4 regions of the Thioalkalivibrio sp. AKL12 genome follow, and region 1 is predicted to be linked to each of the others. Evidence: predicted binding sites of a transcription regulator. Region 1 holds the regulator's gene; each other region holds the start of a gene.
The links. Region 1 encodes FliA, which starts transcription of late flagellar genes. Its sites were predicted from a motif close to GCTAAAGTTNNNNNNNNNNCNGCCGATA; they were not measured.
Positions count from the first base shown of each region.

Region 2: the regulator FliA is predicted to act here: its motif matches at 2,959-2,986, upstream of D579_RS15425 (flagellin).
Region 3: the regulator FliA is predicted to act here: its motif matches at 3,448-3,475, upstream of D579_RS0102820 (putative motility protein).
Region 4: the regulator FliA is predicted to act here: its motif matches at 3,828-3,855, upstream of D579_RS0110640 (chemotaxis protein CheV).

Region 1 is NZ_KB898894.1:68,441-73,629, reverse strand. It holds gene D579_RS0106090 (chemotaxis protein CheA) at 1-859, opposite strand, end outside; gene D579_RS0106085 (protein phosphatase CheZ) at 904-1,680, opposite strand; gene cheY (chemotaxis response regulator CheY) at 1,776-2,156, opposite strand; gene D579_RS0106075 (RNA polymerase sigma factor FliA) at 2,198-2,965, opposite strand; gene D579_RS0106070 (MinD/ParA family protein) at 2,962-3,786, opposite strand; partial or broken gene flhF (flagellar biosynthesis protein FlhF) at 3,955-5,047, opposite strand; gene flhA (flagellar biosynthesis protein FlhA) at 5,091-5,189, opposite strand, start outside.
Region 2 is NZ_KB898899.1:125,931-131,119, forward strand. It holds gene D579_RS0110365 (YIP1 family protein) at 1-229, shown strand, start outside; gene D579_RS0110370 (hypothetical protein) at 860-1,357, opposite strand; gene D579_RS0110375 (nucleotidyltransferase family protein) at 1,354-1,653, opposite strand; gene D579_RS15425 (flagellin) at 3,066-4,553, shown strand; gene D579_RS15355 (flagellar protein FlaG) at 4,717-5,055, shown strand.
Region 3 is NZ_KB898891.1:67,066-72,254, reverse strand. It holds gene folE (GTP cyclohydrolase I FolE) at 1-575, shown strand, start outside; gene D579_RS0102830 (uracil-xanthine permease family protein) at 603-2,339, opposite strand; gene D579_RS0102825 (class I SAM-dependent methyltransferase) at 2,677-3,306, shown strand; gene D579_RS0102820 (putative motility protein) at 3,541-3,753, shown strand; gene D579_RS0102815 (YceI family protein) at 4,222-4,860, opposite strand; gene D579_RS0102810 (CDP-alcohol phosphatidyltransferase family protein) at 4,853-5,189, opposite strand, start outside.
Region 4 is NZ_KB898900.1:52,960-58,148, reverse strand. It holds gene D579_RS0110675 (integration host factor subunit alpha) at 1-281, shown strand, start outside; gene D579_RS0110670 (MerR family transcriptional regulator) at 265-621, shown strand; tRNA gene D579_RS0110665 (tRNA-Pro) at 870-946, shown strand; gene D579_RS0110660 (flagellar brake protein) at 1,030-1,746, opposite strand; gene D579_RS0110655 (flagella synthesis protein FlgN) at 1,829-2,314, opposite strand; gene flgM (flagellar biosynthesis anti-sigma factor FlgM) at 2,330-2,644, opposite strand; gene flgA (flagellar basal body P-ring formation chaperone FlgA) at 2,784-3,461, opposite strand; gene D579_RS0110640 (chemotaxis protein CheV) at 3,984-4,922, shown strand; gene D579_RS0110635 (protein-glutamate O-methyltransferase CheR) at 5,127-5,189, shown strand, end outside.

The DNA.
Region 1 (5,189 bases):
TCTCGCCCTGTGGAGCCGGGCGCCCCCCGGCCTCGGCCCCGCCGGCGCGGGCACCACCACCGCCCTGCCCACCGGCGGCAGCCGGCTCCGGCGTTACTGCTTTTTCCGGCTCGGACGCCGCGGCCGCGGGCTCGGTCGGCAGTGGATCCGCAGGGGCGTCCGCAGCCGGTTCGGGCGATGCCGGACCCCCGCCCTTGGCCTGCAACTCGTCCAACAAATTCTCGAACTCGTCGTCGCTGATCAGATCACCGCCCGAATCCTCGCTGGCCCCGGCGCCGCCCGACACGGCCGCGTCCACGGGTGCCGGGGCACCGTCACCATGCAACGTATCCAGCAGGGCCTCGAACTCGTCGTCCGTGATCTCCTCCCCGCCGCCCACCATGGCGTCGCCGGGGGCCGAGGCCTGTGGCTCGGGGACGGGCTCCGGTTCAGGCGCGGGCGCCGCCGAGGCGGTATCTCCGGCCACGTCTTCGTTTTTTGCCATGCGCCGCAGGTCCTCGACCACCGCGGCATCGGCGGGGGTCGGGTCCACTCCGGAGCGCAGATCCCCGAACATGACGTTCAGGGAGTCCAGTACGCGGAGCATGGTGTCCATCAGATGGCTATCGGCACGGCGTTCGCCGTTGCGCAGCAGATTGAAGACGTCCTCGGCGTGATGACACACCGTCACCAGCGGATCCAGGCTCAAGAACCCGGCGCCCCCCTTGATGGTATGGAAGCTTCGAAAGACCGCATTCAACAGATCCCGGTCGTCCGGATTCTGTTCCAGGTCGATGAGTTGCTCGTTGAGCCCCTCCAGCAGTTCCCCGGCCTCGATCAGGAAGTCCTGAAGGATTTCGTCATTGGGGTCGATGGCCATTCAGTCTCTCCGGTCCCGTGGCGCCAGTCGTATGGGAGGCACTGCTAGAAGCCCAGGCTTGATAGCAGATCGTCCACCTCGTCCTGTCCTTGAACGACATCTGCGCTGGAATCTTGAGTCTTGGGCACACTGGGGCCGTGGCCCTTGCGGTCCGCCTCGCGGTCTTCTTCGCCACGCTCCAGGGACGCTTCGGCCGCTTCGACCTGCTCCATGCGCCCGCTGGAGAGCCGAATCAGGGTAACGAGGTTCTCTTCGAGGTCGGTCACCAGCTGGATCACCCGGCGAATCACCTGGCCGGTAATGTCCTGATAACTTTGTGCCATCAACACCTCGGAGAGCAGCCGCCGCAATTCCTCGGCGTCCTCGCCCGCCTGCCCGAAAAAGCTGTCCAGCTCACGCGCGAAATCGCGGAATTCGTCCACCGAGAGCTGCCGGTTGCGAAAGCGCGTCCATTTGGCGGTCAAGTCGGCCGCCTGCTGGCTGAACGACTCCGCGATCGGCAGGCTCGACTCGATGGCGCCCATCGTGGCGTGCGCGGCCTGCTCGGTCATGGTGACCACGTAGTTCAGGCGTTCCTTCGCATCCGGGATCTCCGCCTGGGTCAGCTCTACCAGACGCGAGTCGCCACGGAAACTCTGCAAGGCCTCGTGAAGGTCGCGCGTCAGCTTGCCCAGTTCGTCGAAGAGCTCGCGGTCGTAAGGACGCGCTAGATCCTGCACCAGCGCGCGTGCCGCCGCGTCGTCGCCCGCCTCGAGCGTCTGCACCAGTTGCCGGGCCAGCTCGAGCTGGCCGTCGCGTGGGGGGTGTTCCTGTTCAGTCATGAGGAGCCTCTTGCTGGTACGGCGCCGAAGGAGCCGGGTCACGTCCACCCGCGCAAGCGAGACGGACGTCGTCCGTATTCATCGCTGGGCGATGCTTAGCCCTGTGCTTCAATACGTTCGAAGATCTTGTCGATCTTTTCCTTCAGCGTTTCGGCGGTAAACGGCTTGACCACGTAACCGTTCACACCTGCCTCCGCAGCCTCCACGATCTGGTCGCGCTTGGCCTCGGCCGTCACCATCAGCACCGGCATCGACTTCAGGTTGGCATCCGCCCGGACGGCCTTCAGCAGGTCGATGCCCGGCATGTTGGGCATGTTCCAGTCGGTAATCAGGAAGTCGAAGTCACCATTTTGCAGCATCGGCAGCGCGGTGCTGCCATCGTCGGCTTCCTGCGTATTATTGAAGCCAAGATCGCGCAAGAGGTTCTTGATAATGCGCCGCATCGTGGAAAAATCGTCCACGATGAGAATTTTCATTCCCTTGTCCACACGTCACTCCGGGATTCATAAGGTGAGTTTTAGAATAACTGCAAAGCCGTGCCGTCTTCGAGCCACGACCCCATGCGCGCGCGCAGCCGGATGACCGCCTGGCTGCGAATCTGGCTCACGCGCGACTCGGTCACGCCCAGAACAGCCCCGATCTCGCGCAGATTCAGTTCTTCGGTGTAATACAGCGACAGCACCAGGCGTTCGCGTTCAGGCAGATCCCCAAGGGCCTCGGCCAACTCCTCGCGAAACTCGCCAGCCTCAAGGCTACGCGACGGAGAGACTTCCTGCCCCTCGATCACGCGATCGGCCCCGTCATCCCCGCCACCCAGATCGTCCAGCGCAAACAGATGGGCCCCGGCGTGGTCCTTGAGCATGTCGTAATAGTCATCGATCGCCACGTCCAGCTCGGCCGCCACCTCGCTCCCACGTGCCGCACGCCCCTCGCGGGCCTCGACACTCTGGATCGCGGCGGCAATACGCCGGCTGTTGCGATGCACCGAACGCGGCGTCCAGTCACTGCGACGCAATTCGTCGATCATCGCACCGCGGATGCGGATTCCGGCGTAGGTGGCAAAGGTCGCCCCCTGCCCGCCCTCGAACTGCCGCGCCGCCTCCAGAAGGCCGATCATGCCGGCCTGGATCAGATCATCGACCTGGACCGAGGCCGGCAGACGGGCCATCAGGTGGTGCGCGATGCGATGCACCAGTTCAACGTGATCGGCAATCAACTTCTCGTGTCCACCGGTCGCGGTGGACGTCGCCTGGTAGCCGGAAAGTCGATTACGCGTCGTCATCATGCACTCTGCAGCATTCGTTCCACGAAGAACCCGACGCCCCCGTGGTCACCCCCACCAACCGGCCAGCGGTCCACCGTGCGTGCCAGTTCGGCAAACGCCTTGCCGGCCGGACTGCCGGGATACTGCTGAACCACCGGTGCCCTTTTCTGCACGGACTTGCGCAGATGTTCGTCCATCGGGATATAGCCGGCCAGATCCAGGACCACCTCCGGCAGGTAATTGCCACAGACGGTATTGAGTTTCTGCATCAGCCGCTCCGCACCCTCGCGTCCGCTGACCATGTTGGTGACCATGCGGAAACGCCGCAGCCCGTGGTCACGATGCAGCACCTTGATCAGGGCATAGGCATCGGTAATCGAAGCCGGCTCGTCGCAGACCACCACCAGGGTCTCCTGTACCGCCCGGCAGAACGAAGTCACCGACTCCTGCAGGCCTGCAGCGGTATCCACGATCAGGACATCCAGCGGCTTGCGGTAGGCGCTGAAGGCATGGATCAGCCCCGCGTGCTCGGCCGGCGTAAGATTCGCCATCGCCGCGATACCGGAGGCCGACGGGACCACCTTCACCCCGTCCGGCCCCTGAACCAGGACATCGTCCAGGCTGTCCACCGCGCCGGTCACCAGGTCGTGCAGGGTGCGCTCCGGGCGCATCCCGAGCAACAGGTCCACGTTGGCCAGGCCCAGATCCGCATCGAACAGCATCACCTCGCGGCCCAACCGGGCCAGGCCGACCGCCAGATTGACCGACACGTTGGTCTTGCCCACGCCGCCCTTGCCCGAGGCGACCGCAATGACCTTCAACGGCTTGTTAGTGCGTGGCATAACGCCCCTTTCCAACCGGCTGAATCAGTTCCAGTGTGGCCGGCTCGGCCCCCTGCGCCGGGCGCAGCGGCGAGCGCGAGCGTCGCGGCGGTTCCATTTCGGCCAGCCGTTCGGCGGCCCAGGTCTCGCGGGCATTGCCACCCGCCCGCGCGCCGTCCGCGTCGTCGTCCAGCGCCAGACGGGTCAGATACCCCGTATCGACCCGGTGAAAATCCTCGGCGATGCGCTGGCCATCGCTTACAAACCCAAGCCCCAGGTGCTGGTCCAGCAGGACCGACAGGACCTCGCCCAGCTGTTCTGCCTCGTCCAGCTTGGTCAGCACCAGCGCCGAGGGATCCGCCTTGCGAAACGCGTCCAGCACCCGCCGCAAGGTACTGCCCTGGGTCGTGGCCGACACAACCAACCAGCTCTCGGCACGGATATCCGGCGGCAGATGCGCGAACAGCGACTCCTCCTCCACCGCGCGCGGCGCCTGCCCGGCGGTATCCACCAGGATCAGGTGGCCATCGTCCGCGCGCCGCGCCAGATCGCGCAGTTCGCGCGCATTCTGCAGCACGCGCACCGAGATCCCCGCCATCTGCGCAAAGGCTTGCAGCTGCCGTGTGGCACCGATGCGCTGGCTATCCAGGGTCACCAGCGTAACCGAATCCGGTCCCATCCGACGGATCTGGCGCAACGCGATCCGTGCCAGCGTGGTGGTCTTGCCGACACCGGTCGGCCCCACCATCGCCAGCAGCCCGCCCTCGTCCAGGATCGCCGGGCGATGCGTGGCAATCGCACCCGAAAGCCGCGCGCGGAGACGCTCCCAAGCCTGCTCGGGGGAGCTGTCATCGAGGATGCTGCCCGCCAGGCTGCGGGCCAGCGATTCACTGAAGCCGCGGTCGATCAGGCGGACCTTGCATTCTGCCGCCAGCGGATGACGGGCCGCCCAGCGAGCCTCGTCACTCTCCGCATACTGACGCGTCATCAGGCTGCGCAGGTCACGCAACTCCTGGCGCATCGCAGTGAGTTCGGGATCGGCCGGCCAGGAAGGCGCCGCCGAATTCGGGGCGCGGTCGGCGGTTCGCGCCTCGCGGGCCGGCTTTGCGGCCTCCGGCTCGCGCACCGGCTCCGAGGACTCGCCATCCTCCAGGGCGGCGACCACCTCCAACCAGCCATCCACCCGGCGACTGGAGAGGATCACGGCATCCTCTCCCTGTTGTTCGCGCACCTGACGCATGGCGTCGCGCATGTCCCGGGCCCGATATCGTCTGACATTCATGCTTTGATCTCCTGCGCCGCTCACGCGGCGGAACCCCTATGTCTCATGCGGACTGCTTCGCCGTTTCTTCCTGACCGACCGTGGCCACTACCCGAATCCGCCGGTTGTCGGGGATCTCGGTAAACGCCAGGACGGTCAGGCT
Region 2 (5,189 bases), on a different contig from region 1:
CTGGCCCTGGGGCAACGGCATCGCCTTGTTGCTGATCCTGTACTCCCTCTGGCTGCTCTACTGGTCCCTGCGCGAGATCATCGGCCTGCGCCGCGGCAATCGCATCGGCCTGTTCGTGGCCACCGTCTTCTGCGGCGCCTTCATCACCCTGATCTTCGGCTGGCTCCTGATGGACCTGATCCCCGGCGCCATCCCCGAACACCGTATCGGGACCACCTGGCTGCTCTAGCCCGCGCCAGCCATGGCAATGCGCGCCTGTGACCGTTACACCAGTCGCCGCGCACACACCCCGTCATCCCGGAAACTGCGAAGCAGTTATCCGGGATCTTCGTCGTTGGAGCCGGCACAAGCGTCGGGGTGTTCGCACGTGGGGAGATCCCGGCTCTTCGCTTCGCTACGGCCGGGATGACGGGGAGGGGCGCGCTGCGGCCGGGGTGATGGCGAAGGAGGGGCTCGTCGGGATAACGGCCGGGGGATGCGGGCTGGATGGAGGCGCGCACGTTGGGAATGACCACCCAACCCTCGAAATAACCACCCAACCTCCGTCATCCCGGAAACCGCGCAGCGGTTATCCGGGATCTCCATCGCTGGAGGTGGCGCAGACGTCGGGGTGTTCGCGCGTGGGGAGATCCCGGCTCTCCGCTCCGCTACGGCCGGGATGACGGGGAGGGGAGCGCTGCGGCCGGGGTGACGAGAAGGCGAGCGCTGCGGCCGGGGTGACGAGAAGGCGAGCGCTGCGGCCGGGGTGACGAGAAGGCGAGCGCTGCGGCCGTGATGCCGGGAAGGGAGGCGGTCCGGCCGGGCTCGAGTAGTCGGGGCGGTCGGGATGATGCGAGGGATAGCCAGCGGCTTTGAGACCTTAAAGGCTGGCAGGTCCGATCTTCAGGTGGTCCTGCGCGTAGGTGCGCAGTGCGTGGTAGTCGGCGTGCATCTGGTCGGTGAAGCGGCAGGCGCGTTGGAGGGCCGGGGCCAGGTCGGCGGGCCTCTCCATGTATTCATGGACCAGGCGGTTGCGCAGCTGGCGCATTTGTAGCCAGGCGTCGGCGTCCTGGATGAGGGCGAGCTTCTCCAGACGTGACAGGTTGTCGATGGCCGGGCCCGTGTTTTCCCCGGCGCAGGCAAGAAACGTGGGGACGAGCTTGTCCATGATGGTGTCTTGCATGCGGCCGAACTTCGCGCCGAAGGACTCCAGGCGATCGACCCCGGTGTCCGTGGCAAGGATACCCTGAACGCGTTCGGGACCGACTGTGCAATCGCCTTCCAGCAGGCGTTCGCGCACGGCGAGCAGGTGCTCGTCCTCGCGATCAACCAGATCAATGAGCCGGGCGAGTCGGTGCTGTGGCGTTGTGGCGGTCACAGGGCGACACCCGTGCGGTCGGCATGCGTATCAATGGGGCGGGGCGGCGCGCCGCGCGGATGCACGACGATATCCACACGGCGTTCGCCCAGTTGGCGTTGCAGTGCCACGTACAGGCGGAGTTCCTGGTCCAGCAGTTCATCCGGTGTGCCGTCCGCCTCGATGTAGAGGTCGATGTCGCCGCCACGCGCGGCATCGTCCACGCGCGAGCCGAACAGCTTCACGCGTGCATCCGGCCCGAATGCACGGCGCACTTCCTCGCGGATGATCGTCTGTTGTTCGTCCGTCAGGCGCATCACTCAAGTATATCAAGGCCCTGGGGCATATACCCGAACCGTCTCACCTCCGACCTCCACCACCGTCAGCCCGCGAACCAGCCGCGAATCCACCACCTCTGTCATTGCGAGGAGCGCAGCGACGAAGCAATCGCTCGGGACAAGCAGAGTGCTGGATTAAAACGCCTTGCGCCCTGCCAGCTGATTGCCACGTCGCCTGCGGCTCCTCGCAATGACGGGATGTAATCGCCACCCTTGAGCGGCCGGGTCGCGGCCCTCGTTTCCGTACGATCCTGCCACCCCCGTCATCCCGGAAACCGCGGAGCGGTTATCCGGGATGACGGGGGTGGCGCGCAGACGTCGGGGTGTTCGCGCGTGGGGAGATCCCGGCTCTCCGTTCCGCTCCGGCCGGGATGACGGGTAGGGGGTATTGCGGTCGGGATGACGGCGAGGAAGGGTGCCGACGGGATAATGGCCTGGATATGGCCTGGATAGATGCAGGCACGTTTGGAATGGCCACCCATCCGTCGGATTGCCCACCCACCCCCGTCATCCCGGAAACCGCGCAGCGGTTATCCGGGATCTCCGTCGTTGGGGGTGGCGCAGACGTCGGGGTGTTCGCGCGTGAGGAGATCCCGGCTCTCCGCTGCGCTGCGGCCGGGATGACGGGAAGGGGGCATTGCGGTCGGGATGACGGCGAGGAAGGGTGCCGACGGGATAATGGCGTGGATATGGCCTGGATAGATGCAGGCACGTTTGGAATGGCCACCCATCCGGCGGATTGCCCACCCACCCCCGTCATCCCGGAAACCGCGCAGCGGTTATCCGGGATCTCCGCCGTTGGAGCCGGCACAAGCGTCCGGGTGTTCGCACGTGGGGAGATCCCGGCTCTCCGCTTTGCTCCGGCCGGGAAGACGGGAAGGGGTGCGTTGCGGCCAGGATGATGGCGAAGGAGGGGCTCGTCGGGATAACGGCCGGGGGATGCGGGCTGGCTGGAGGCACGCACGTTGGGAATGACCACCCAACCCTCGAAATGACCACCCACCTCCGTCATCCCGGAAACCGCGCAGCGGTTATCCGGGATCTCCGCCGCTGAATGTGGCGCAGACGTCGGGGTGTTCGCGCATGAGGAGATCCCGGCTCTTCGCTTCGCTACGGCCGGGATGACGGACAGGGGGCTGCGGCCGGGATGACCGAGAAGGCCATGGTGGCCGGAGTGCGGTCCGGATAATGGCTGGGCATCGGAGCGCGGCGTTACGGTTTCGCGGCTGGAGGAACTGGGGGCGGCAAGGAATTGCCGCCGGTCGAAAAAAATTTCGATGCAGGGCTAAAGGTTCCTGGGTGAGGGTCGTTAAGGCTTCTGAGAGCGGGGATCAACCCGTTCACCAGAACCGCCCGAGGCGGTGACGCAAGACTCTTACAGGAGAGCGATCATGTCCCAAGTAATTAACACCAACGTTCTTTCCCTGAACGCGCAGCGTAACCTGAGCAACTCTCAGGGCGCGCTGGCCCAGAGCCTGGAACGTCTGTCCTCGGGCCTGCGTATCAACAGCGCCAAGGACGACGCGGCCGGTCTGGCGATTTCCGAGCGCTTCACCACCCAGATCCGCGGTCTGAACCAGGCCGTGCGCAACTCGAACGACGGCATCTCCCTGGCGCAGACCGGCGAAGGCGCCCTGCAGGAAGTCCAGAACAACCTGCAGAGGATCCGGGAACTGGCCGTGCAGTCCGCCAACGCGACCAACTCTGACTCGGACCGCGAGGCGATCAACCGCGAGGTGCAACAGCGCCTTGAGGAAATCGATCGCGTGTCGTCGCAGACCTCCTTCAATGGGCAGAAGATCCTGGACGGCTCCTTCGGGGATGCCAAATTCCAAGTCGGCGCTAATGTCGGCGAAACGATCGACTTGAATCTCGAGTCCAGCACCCGTTTGGACGCCATCGGCACGGCTGCGTCGGCTTCTGGCGATCTTACGGGGCAAATCGTTGCAGGCGAGGACGCTGTGGCAACCACGTCCACGTCGTCTGGGGACTTCACTGAAGCTGTGGTGGCGGGCGCTGGTGACTCCCAGTTCACTTTGGAAGTAGGCGGAGTTGAAATTTATGATTCTGGCGTCGACGCCGATGTAACTGTCACGGCGGAAATGCTTGACGCCGGTCTGGCTGCTGCGGCCACGGATCTTGATAACGCTGGAATCAGCTTTACTGGCAGTTTTGAAGACGGTGATGTGGTGTTCACCAGAGCGGATGGTACTGACTTCGGCATTGAGGTTACGGCGGACAACCTTACGTCTGGAGGTGGGTTTGACGGTGGCGATTTCTCCGCCGGAACTAATACCATCGATAATGGCGAGGAGGCGGTGGCCGCGGATCCTCTGGTGCTGGGCGATGGTGACCTATCGATTCAGCTCGGCGACCAGGACGCCGTATCCATTACCGGAACCTTCGAGTCTGTCCAAGAGTTGGCGGATGCTGTGAGCTCTGAGCTCGGCGGCGTGTCGGTCACGGTCGACAATGACACGATTAGTATTCTTGCGTCAGACGATATCACTATTACTGGTGACGAAGCGGCAAATCTGGGCTTCGACGAAAACAACGAAGTCAATGGTAGCCTCGCTGATGTGAATGTCCTGACGGTGGCGGCTTCGAACGAAGTGATTCTGCGTGTCGATTCCGCCCTGACCGCGGTCAGCGACATCCGCAGTGACTTCGGGGCGATCCAGAACCGCTTCGAGTCGACCATCTCCAACCTGACCCAGACGACGGAGAACCTCGAGGCCTCCCGGTCGCGTATCCGCGACGCGGATTTCGCTTCCGAGACCGCCGAGCTGACTCGGGCGCAGATCCTGCAGCAGGCGGGTACCTCCGTGCTGTCTCAGGCCAACGCGGTCCCGCAGAACGCCCTGGCGCTGCTGCAGTAAGTAAGAGCCGTACGCAGGGTAGGTTAAGGACGGAGGTGCCGGGGTTCCCTCGGCCCTCCTTCCGTCTGAAGAGGACAGTGCCATGAGTGATCAGGTGGGTAATGTCACTTCACCGCCAGTCTTGATGACGCCGCGGGGTCCGGCATCGGACAATCGTCCGGGGATGGACGCCGCGGGTTCTCGTGTTTCCGGGCCGGATCAAGGCCCGCGGAGCGGGGAAGAAACCCGCTCCCGGCCGCCGGAGACGCCTCGATCGGCGCCGCCGGTGGAGGCCTCGGATCTCGAGAAGGTGGTGGAATCGATCAATAACTATCTGCAATCGAGCAAGCGTTCGCTGGAGTTCGCGGTGGACGACGTGAGTGGTCGGACGGTCATCACGGTGATGGACGGTGACCGCGAGAACGTGATCCGGCAGATACCACCGGAGGCGGTGCTGGCCCTGGTCGAGCAGTTCAAGGAAGATCAGGGGCTGGACGGGACTGGACTGGTGGACAAGGCCTGACGGCTTCGCTTCTACCGCCAACGTGTTTGATTGATTGAGCCGGACCCGGCATGGGTCCGGCTTTTTTTGTTGTGGCATCGTCATCGAAGCCGCAGACCATGCCGGCCACCATTAACGTCATCCCGGCCGTAGCG
Region 3 (5,189 bases), on a different contig from region 1:
AGCCGCTGGCCGCCCCGGAACAACTCGCCGAGCACTACCGCGAGATTCTCGCCGGGCTCGGCGAGAATCCGCAACGCGAGGGCCTGCGGGACACGCCGATGCGCGCAGCCAAGGCCATGCAATATCTGACGCGTGGCTACCAGCAGGACCTGGACACCATCGTGAATGATGCGCTGTTCTCGTCCGATAACGACGAGATGGTCCTGCTGCGCGATATCGAGCTGTACTCCCTGTGCGAGCATCACCTGCTGCCGATCATCGGCAAGGTGCATGTCGCCTACCTGCCCGATGGCAAGGTGATCGGCCTGTCGAAGATTGCCCGCATCGTGGACATGTTCGCCGCGCGGCTGCAGATCCAGGAGAGCCTGACCCGCGAGATTGCCGAGGCGCTGATGCAGGTGACGGGGGCCAAGGGGGTTGGCGTGGTGGTGGATGCCAAGCACATGTGCATGACCATGCGCGGGGTGGAGAAGCAGCACTCCTCGATGGCGACCTCGGTGATGCTGGGCGCCTTCCGCGAGGACGGGCGCACCCGGCGCGAGTTCCTGAACCTCATCCGCGGCAGCCGCGACTGAACCCCGACCGGGCGGCGTCGGGCGCGTTCAGCGCAGCGGGATGCTGAACGAGATGTAGTTGACCCCGGCCATGCGCATGTGGCGAACGTCCTGCGCCAGGCTGTTCAGCAGGTAAAGGCCCAGCTCGCGCAGCGATTGTTCGTCGCTGGCCGTCCACTGGCGTGCCTCGCGCAGCGCGGCCTCGTCGACCTCGGCCGCGGCGGTGCGATCGATCATTTCCACCGCCAGCGTCTCGCCTTCGCGTTCCAGACGTACATCGACCGGCCGGCTGCGTCCCGGCTCGCGGGCTGCCTGCTCGGACAGATGCATGAAGACCTCCTCCAGGGCGATCTGCAGTTTGACCGATTGCTTTTCCGGCAGGCTCAGGCTTTCGCCGAATTCCTGCGCCATGGCATGGACCTGTGGCAGGGAATCCGCCTCGGGCTCGAAGGTCGCGCGTCGATGCGGGCGGGGCCGCAGGTTGAAGATCATGCTGAGTGCCACCGCCACCGTGCCGCCGGTGGAGACGCCGTTATTCAGAAACGGGCTCAGCGCCTCCGGGATCAGGTGGTGGAAAAACAGTTCGTTCTGGAAGATGAAACCCGTCGAGAAGGCGACACCGATGATCAGCCCGCTCTGGTAGTTGAGGCCGTCCTGGGCGCACAGGCGGATCCCCGCGACGAACAACAGGGCCAGCAAAATGAGCAGGAACGCGCCGAAGACGGGGCCTGGCAGCGAGATCATCAGCATGTTGAGCTTGGGAATCAGCGCGATCAGCGCGAGAAAGGCGGCGAAGTAGTAGCCGACCCGGCGGGCGGCCATGCCGGTCAGCTCGATCGAGGAGACGCCAATGCCATAGGTCGTGTTGGGCAGTGTGCCCAGGCTGCCGGCGATCATGTTGCCCAGGCCGTCCGCATACAGCCCGCCGCGCACGCGGTCGTGGTCGATCTTGCGCGGGGTGCGGTAGGAGTTGCGCTGCGCGACCTGGGTATCGCCAATGGACTCCACCGCTCCGACCAGGGTCACGATCGCGAAGGTCAGAAGCAGCGTGAACCAGGTGGGCGAGAACTCGAAATAAAAGCCGGGCCATTCCAGCGGCGGCAGGCCGAACCAGGCGGCCTCGGTGACCTCCGAGAAATCCGTGACGCCGAAGATCATCGCGACCACGATCCCGGAGCCCAGTCCCATGATGGGCGCCCACAGCCGCAGCAGGCGTCCGCCGAAGACCGCCACGAGAATGGTGAACCCGAGGGTGAACAGGGCCACCACCAGCGCCCGCCAGGTCCCCTCGTAGTCTCCTTCACCCTGCATCATGTCGGCTGTGGTGGGGATTACGCCGAGCACCACCAGCATGATCACGACCCCACTGACGGTGGGCGTGATGATGCGGCGGAATAGCCCGAGATAGCGCGCGAACAGAAACTGTACCGGGGCCGACAGCACTGCAAGGGTGCCGACCAGCGCCATGCCGCCGACCAGGGCGGCCTCGATGCCCACGGCCAGGTAGGCGGTCGAGGTCCCCATGAAGATCAGGTAGCCCGATCCGATCGGGCCGACGCGGCGGACCTGAATCAGTGTGGCAAGCGCGCTGCCGATGAGGGCGGCGAATACGGTCCACTGGGTCGCGGCCAGATCGAGACCGATGGCGCGGGCCAGGATCAGGGGGGCGATGATGATGGTCGGTGCGACCAACAACAGGCTCTGCAGCGCACTGATTGTGCATTTGACCGGAGGCGGGTGATCGTCTACCTCATAGATGATCTTCGACTGGGAAGCTTCGGCCACGGTGCCCCCTGGGCGCGGTTGGCGAAAGCGCGCAATCATAACAGCCACGTGGTGTCGGGAGCCCAGGAGGTTTTGGTTGGGCGTTGCCCGCGAGTCGTTGGGGACGGGCAACCAGACAAAAAAAGACCCGGCGCAATGGCCGGGCCCAAGATCGTTCAGACACCCGTGTGATGGAGGGTTGTGATCTGAACGGCGGGTCATCGGCTGCCGTTGCCACGAGCCGATGATTTCCGCAAGTTGTATAAGTGGACAGGGACTGTGGAAACAGGTTCCTGCCACCCGCCGCAAGAATGTGGCATGCGTCACATTTTCTCCCCCCTGGCACCACGGAGTCGCGATGCGCGGTCTTGAACAGATCCCCTGGCTGTATGACGGCCTGATGGCCGGTGCCGATCTTCTGGGGCTGCGCCGCTGGCGACGGCGCCTGGTCGAGGGCGCCGAAGGCCGGGTGCTGGAGGTCGGGTGCGGGACCGGGCGCGATCTGCCGCTGTACGCGGATCCGACGCAAGTGATCGGCATGGATCCGGACCTGGCCGCGCTGCGGAGGGCGCGACGCCGTGCGCCGGCGGTCCCGCTGGTGGTGGCGAAGGCCGAGGCGCTGCCATTTGCGGATGGGGTGTTCGATAGCGTGGTCTCCGGCCTGGTTTTCTGCAGCGTCCAGGACCCGCCGCGGGCCCTGGGCGAGGTGCGCCGGGTGCTGGCGGACGGCGGCGCGTTGCGCATGCTGGAGCATGTGCGCCACACCCGCCCGCTGCTGGGACGGGCCCAGGACCGGGTGCAGCCGGCCTGGACCTGCGTCACTGGCGGTTGCCATCCCAATCGCGATACCGAGGCCGCGGTGGAGCAGGCCGGGTTCTGCATCGAACCCGAGGATCGCGTGGCCCGTGGCGTGATGCGGCGCTTTGCCGCGCGGGTCTGCCGAGCGCCCGAAGATCCTGCCGGACGCAACGCCGGGAAGACTGACTGAAGGTCGAGGGCCTTGTTCACCACGAAGGGCACGCTGGCGCGAAGAAGGGGAAGCATCGGCGACGAGAGTTCCGGTGCTGATCGTCGTTCGTGCAGTTGTGCGTTGAAAATCCTCCCGCGTGCGAAAAAATCGTGCATGGAGGCTCAAGTCTTGCGGGATGCGGCCGTCACCGGGGGAAGGCCCGTCGTCCTGAGCGCTGGTGGGCCTGTACATTCAGATTCCGGGAGTACCAGGATGGACGCAAGCGCGATTGCCGCAATGGCCACCCAGCAAAGCCAGCAGCAGCTGGCCATGCAGAAAGATGTGGCCCTGCAGAAGAAGGCGATGGAGTCGCAGGAGATGGCCGCTCAGTCGATGCTGGAGGCACTACCCGACATTGGCGAGATGCAGGCCGCCACACAGGGTCTGCCGGCAAACGTGGGCACCAACATCAACACGACCGCCTGACGCCCCCCAGTCCTTTCGCCCTGCAAGGCCCCGGCGCGTTACTGCCCGGGGCCTTTTCGTTTCCTGATTGGCAACGAGCGTCAGCCAGGCTCAAGGCCCGTGCGGGCCCGGGTCTCCAGGCGCCTCCTACATCGTCCTCCCGGAAACCGCGCAGCGGTTATCCGGGATCTCCACGGTATGAGTGACCCGTACGTTGGGGCTAGAACGGCGTGTGGAGATCCCGGCTCTCCGCTGCGCTACGGCCGGGATGACGCGGAAGTATTTTGGTCCCGGGTGTCGGAGCCGCTGTGTCCGGATGCCCCCGTACCCCGCGATCACGCGGTCTTCCATCCAGAGCCGTCGCGCCCTGCGCGGCAGGCCGGGAGCCTGCCCTGCACCGTGCCTTGGGTGCCCTCTGTGGTTACACGCCCCGGTGTTTCCTTCGTCTCTTTGAGTGCTTCGTGGTGAACCCATTCAGGCGGCCGTCCGTTACTGCCGCTGCGCCTCGAACTCGATCATCAGTTCGACCTCGTCGCCAACGATGTCGCGGGTCAGGCCGTAGGTCATGCCGAAATCGGAACGATCAAAGCTGCCACGCATCGACGCCCCCAGCACGTACGGGCGGCCGAACAGGCCACCCAGCGGGAACGGGTAGCGCCCGACCTTGTTGATGGTCACGTCGAGATGGATGGTGCGGGTCTCGCCCAGCAGCTCCAGGCCGCCGCTCAGGCGCCCGGTGTTGTCGCCGGTGGGCTGGTAGCGCGTGGCGGTGAAGCGCATCTCTGGGTATGCCTCGACGTGCAGGAAGTCCTCGTTGCGCAGGTGGTCGTCGCGCTCGGCGTGGTTGGTGAACACGCTGTCGGTCTTGATGACGAAGAAGCCGCCCTCCAGTTCGCCGGAGTCCGGGTCGAAGGTGAACTCGCCCTCGGCCTCCAGGAACATGCCCATGACCTTGGCGTAGCCGGCGTGATCGACCAGGAAACCGACTGCGAAGTGGTCGGGGTCGATGACCCAGCGGTCGGCATCGGCCAGGGCGGCAGCGGGCAGGGCGAAGGTTGCGGTCAGCAGGCAGGTCAGGAGCGTGGAGCGCAGGCGGCTGGAAAAGCGGTGGTTGCGGGCGTCAGTCATGACACACCTCCGGTCGGTGGCGGTACAGCCAGTGGATATCCACGGCAAAGGACAGGCCGAGGGCCAGTAGCCCGGCCAGGGCGATGGTGATGCCGGCGCTGGCGGGCAGGCCGGGGATCAGCACCAGAAGCAGCACCACGGTCTGCAGCACACAGACGGTCTGGCGGCGGCGGCTGGGTGGCAGCGCCCCGGCCAGCCAGGGCCAGGGGCGGGCGGCCAGCACGAAGGCATAGCGCATCAGCCCGATCAGGATCACCCAGGGGCCGACTGCGGTCATCTGCCAGGCGAGCACGGACAAAGCCAGGATCATCGCTGCGTCCAGTTCCATG
Region 4 (5,189 bases), on a different contig from region 1:
CGGATCTCGCCGCCGCGCTAAACGAGGAACTGGGTCTCAACAAGCGCGAGGCCAAGGAATTCGTCGAGATGTTCTTCGAGGAGATGCGGCAGTCGCTGGAGACCGGCGAGGGCGTGAAGCTTTCCGGGTTCGGGAATTTCATCCTGCGCGACAAGAACCAGCGGCCAGGGCGCAATCCCAAGACGGGCGAAGAGATTCCGGTCTCCGCGCGTCGTGTGGTGACCTTCCGGCCGGGACAGAAACTGCGCGAGCGGGTAGAGAGCTATGCTGGAGGCGAGTAACCACCAGGAACTGCCCGCCATCCCGGGCAAGCGCTACTTCACCATCGGCGAAGTCGCGGAGCTGTGCCAGGTCAAGCCGCATGTGCTGCGGTACTGGGAGCAGGAATTCCCGATGCTGGAGCCGGTCAAGCGGCGCGGCAACCGTCGCTACTACCAGCGTCAGGACGTGATCCTGATCCGTCAGATTCGCGCTTTGCTGTACGAAGAGGGCTACACCATCAATGGTGCCCGTCAGAAGCTCTCCGGCGACGAGGCCAAGGGTGATCGTCAGCAGGCCCAGCAGATCATCCAGGACACCATCTCCGAGCTCGAGTCGGTTCTGCGCGTTCTGCGCGCCTGAGGCTCCGACCCTAGGGGGGCGCCCGGACGTTGTGTTGATGCGATTCGCTACGCTCGTCGCATCCTACGGTGTCCGTCTGAACCCAACTCCAATTCGAAATTGCCCCTCTGTAGGATGCGATGAGCGTAGCGAATCGCATCAACGGGCCATTCTCGGTGTACGTGACACGAATGGTCCGCACGGATCTCGCAGCAATGGGGTGGCCGATGCTTTCGTGAAGGCGGGGAATCGGATATAGTTCGCGGCTTCGGGGCGTGGCGCAGTCTGGTAGCGCATCTGCATGGGGTGCAGAGGGTCGCAGGTTCAAATCCTGCCGTCCCGACCAAACGGGAACGATCAAAAAAGGCCGCTTCAAGCGGCCTTTTTTGTGTTCGGAGTTGCAGGTGGCGGCGTCGCCTGGGCTCAGGCTCAATCCATCGAGCGGCGGCGCGCCTCGCGCTGGTAATGGAGCAGGGCGATGTTGGTCTGGCGTTCCATCCACTGGGTCATTCCGACGATCTCGAAGCCCGCAAACTCGAAGCCATCACGCGTGCTGCGGCGACGGTTGGCTAGCCGCAGGTCCCCGGAAAGGCGTTCACTGACATCGGGGAGCAAGAGGTTCTCGAAGGCCAGGTTCGCCTGGTCCTCAAGCGCATCCAGAAGGGTGGTGGACAACTCGATGCACATGCCCTGGGCAGAGAGGTCGGCAACCTCGCCAATCACGGGATCCTTCCAGGCCTTCGCATGGAGTTCGATCTGAGGCCGCTGGGCCATCGGGATGTGCACGCGGAACGTTTCGCGGCGTTGCAGGTAGTGCAAAGTCTCCGGATAGGTGCAGACGTAGAGCGCGCCTTTTTGCTCCTGCTCGATGCGTGTTACGTGCGTGCCGAATCGCACTGCGACCCCGCGCAGCGCCGCGAATACGCGCAAGTCCATGCCGGCACGGACCTGCTGGTGCGCCCGAGGCGGGGTCAGCTCGTCGAGAAAGAGTTCCTTGGCGGCTGGGTCCAGACGGACCAGGGCCGAGGTGTACAGGGGGCCGTCGGTATCCACGCGAACGCTCACGACGGTGAGCTTGTGGTCGAGGTCCTTGAGGATGCCGGCAATCCGGTCCGGCTTATCGACGGTGTAGTCCGTGTCGTCCATGCGTCCGAAGTGTTAGGAAGGTGTGAGGACGCAAGGTACTGGTGGATGCCGCGAAAAGCCAGCCTCCACCAGGACCGGCCTCTCAGGCCTGGGTGATCTGGCGTCCGCCGCGGTTTCCGGGCCGGGCGCGGCCATACGGGTCGTAGGTGGCCGCGGGGCCGGTTTCCTCGCCGCGGAGGATCTGCATGGAGAGTTCCACGCGCTGGCGGTCACGGTCGATCAGGCGCGCATTGCCTTGATTCAGAGTGTCGCAGCGTTCGATGGACTGGCGCAGGGCTTGCCAAAGGTCGTTCAGTACGACGCCATCGTCCATCTTCGAGAACAGGCGCGCGATGCCCTCGGGGCTGAAGGCCTCGCCGGCGGCCTCGACCAGGCCTTGCTGGTTGCGGGTCTCGGTTTCCAGTTCATGCAGCAGGGTCTGCTTGCCGGTCACCACGTCCTGCAGCGTATCGGGTTGGCGCGCTTCGACCGCGCGCGTCTCCTTTAGCAGACTCTCTTCCAGCTGATGAGCCAGCCGGATTGAGGTCTCGAGCGAGCGTTGCAGTTTATGGTGCGCGTCGGCATTCATGGGCGATAGACCGGGTTAGCGCAGCAGGCTTTCGAGGTCGATCATGCGATCGGCCAGCTGCTGGTTGTCCACTGGATAGTTGCCGCTGGAGATTGCCTCGCGCAGTTCGGCAACGCGGGCGGCGTCGAAGGGGGCGGTGTCGCCCGCGCCGGCCGCGGCATTCATTGCCTGGGCGGCCCCGGTGAGCGTGACCGAATCATTGTTTGCCGTCGATGCGTTACCGGAGGCCGGGGCACGGCTTGCCGTGTTGCCGGACTCGTCGCGACCCTTTACCCCGGGGTTCTGGCTGTCGGGGCGCAGGCTGTTCGTATTGAGGCCCTTGATATCCATGATGCCTTCCTGTCGTTGTAACTGTGCTGCAATTGTTTACGGCCAGCGTTGCTGAAACTGTAGGCCTCGGGGGCGGAAAAGTGTAACGGGCTTCACAGTCCGCCTCGAAGATCGTTGGCGTGCATGGTGGGGCGAGGCCTCAAAGCGCTACCCGGATGTGGCCGGAGGCCTGGATTTCGCCTTCGACGACGCGCCCGGAGGATGCGTTCTTGACGCGGATTCGTTCGCCCAGCGTCCCGTTCTCCAGCGCTTCGCCCTGCATGCGGATGGCGATTGAGCCGTTCTCTGCCAGGATGGTAACCCGTTGGCCGCGACTGATGATCTCGCGCGGGCTCACGTGCTGGGTTCCGATGATCTGACCCGGGCGGATGCTGCGCCGGGTCTGCTGGCCGATCAGGGCATTCTTTTCCTCATGATAACTGCCGGCATGGCGCGAGGTCTCGATTCGCTGGAAACGCAGGTCGCCCGCCGAGAGGGTGTGCTGGCGCGGCAGGGTACGGTTCGCAACCAGCACTTCGGCGTAACGTTCGACCGTCGCCGGCACGTATAACTGCCAGGTCACCGGGCCGGCACACTGGATATGGACAGCGGTGTTGCCGTCACGCCGCCCGCCGGGTGGGAAACGCGCTTCCAGGCCGTCCGTACAGGGGACGAGGCGCAGACGCTTGTCGAGCTGGCCAATCTCGATGGAAACATCCTTCTCGGTATCGGTAACGCCCAGTTCCTGAATCAGGAACTGCTCGGCGGCGTGGCGGATGTCGTCAACCGGGTGGACTTCGGCCCGGACGCTGGTAGACAGCAGTACCAGGGTGAACAAGAGGGCGACTCCGGCAAGGAGACGCGGAATGGCTCGCACGTTTGCGCTCGAGTCGATCACGCTCGCTGGCGAGGCACCGGAGGGCCCGCCTTTTCCTGGAACGAATGAGGCCCCAACGCGAACGAGCGAACGGATCAGCGTCTTCCTGGCAGCGGAAGAAAATTCTGAAATGGGTCGGCGCTGGTTCATGTTGCGGTCCTGTTTGGTCCTGTCCTGCGCAGCCAGTTCGGTGCGGGCGTCGGACTGTGCGCGAATGGCTCGGGTTTGACGGATCTTGCGTCGATGTCGAGCGAGTCGCGTGCGGTTTCAGTACGCAAAAACATGCAGATGTCGTGCCAATGAATGGGCACCCCGCGCCGCGCGCGCATTCAAGGCCCGTCGGAGGCGGCCGTTATGGCCATGAGGCGGCGTCAGAAGGCGCATGCACGCAAATGCAAATGACAGGCCGGGGTTGCGCGGTGCACACTTGGCCTTTGAGGCCTGTCCGGTGCTAAGAGCAATCGGGGCAAGGAGAGCGGCACGATGAGTCAATTCATTGACGATGTGAATCAGCGAACCCAGTTGGTGGGGCAGAACCGCATGGAGCTGCTGCTGTTCCATCTGGGCGGGTCGCAGACCTTCGGGATCAATGTCTTCAAGGTCCGCGAGGTGATTCCGTCGCCGCCGCTGCGTCAGATTCCCGGCTCCATGAGCGTGGTACGCGGAGTGGCGACGTTGCGTGGCGGTACCGTGCCGATCATTGACCTGGCGCGAGCGATGGGCCTGCGTGGCGCCGTCGGGGCGGTCGACAACGGGGAGCAGAAGGTGGTGGTCACCGAGTTCAATCGTTCGGTGCAGGGCTTCTGGGTGTCGGCCGTGGACCGTATCGTCAACGTGAACTGGCAGGACGTGAAGTCGCCCCCGCGCGGAACCGGGCGCGAATCCTTCCTGGTGGCCGTCACGGAGATCGACAACAAGCTGGTCGAGATTATCGATGTCGAACGGGTGCTCTCCATCGTGAACCCGCTGCCCAGCGAGATATCGCCATACATCCGCGAGAACGCCCGCGAGGCCAGCGGGCGCAAGGTTGTGATCGTCGATGACTCGGTGGTGGCGCGCAAGCAGATCGAGGGGGCGATCAAGGGACTCGGTTTCGAATACGATGTCTTCAAGGATGGCCAGGAAGCACTGGACTTCCTTGAGCAGAAGGCCGCGGAAGGGCCGGTAGGCGACCAGGTCGAACTGGTGATCTCGGATATCGAGATGCCACGCATGGATGGCTACACCCTGACCGCGCGCATCCGGGACAATCCCGCGCTGCAGAATTTGCGGGTGCTGCTGCACTCCTCACTGAGTGGGGAATTCAACACGGATATGGTCAAGCGCGCCGGGGCCGATGCCTTTTTGTCCAAGTTCAATCCCGACGAGCTGGCGAATGCGGTGCTGGACCAGACCGGGCGCCCGGATCAACAGGCCGAATGACCGGTCGGGCGGAACCGCGTTGCCGCTCGGCAAGCCCGGAGCGGCGACGGGTGGCCGCCACTCGGGCTGTATGGTGCCATGCGCGCGACGCCGTATACTCGATCCGATCTTCGGGATCACCCCGGTTTTCCGGCCAAGAGGCCCCGGTCAAGGATTCGTCATCAGGATGCCTAATCACGATGGACAGCGCTCAGGGATGACTCGGTGATCGATTCCCGCGACTACGAGGAGTTCTCCCGCTTTCTGCAGGACTGCTGCGGTCTGGTG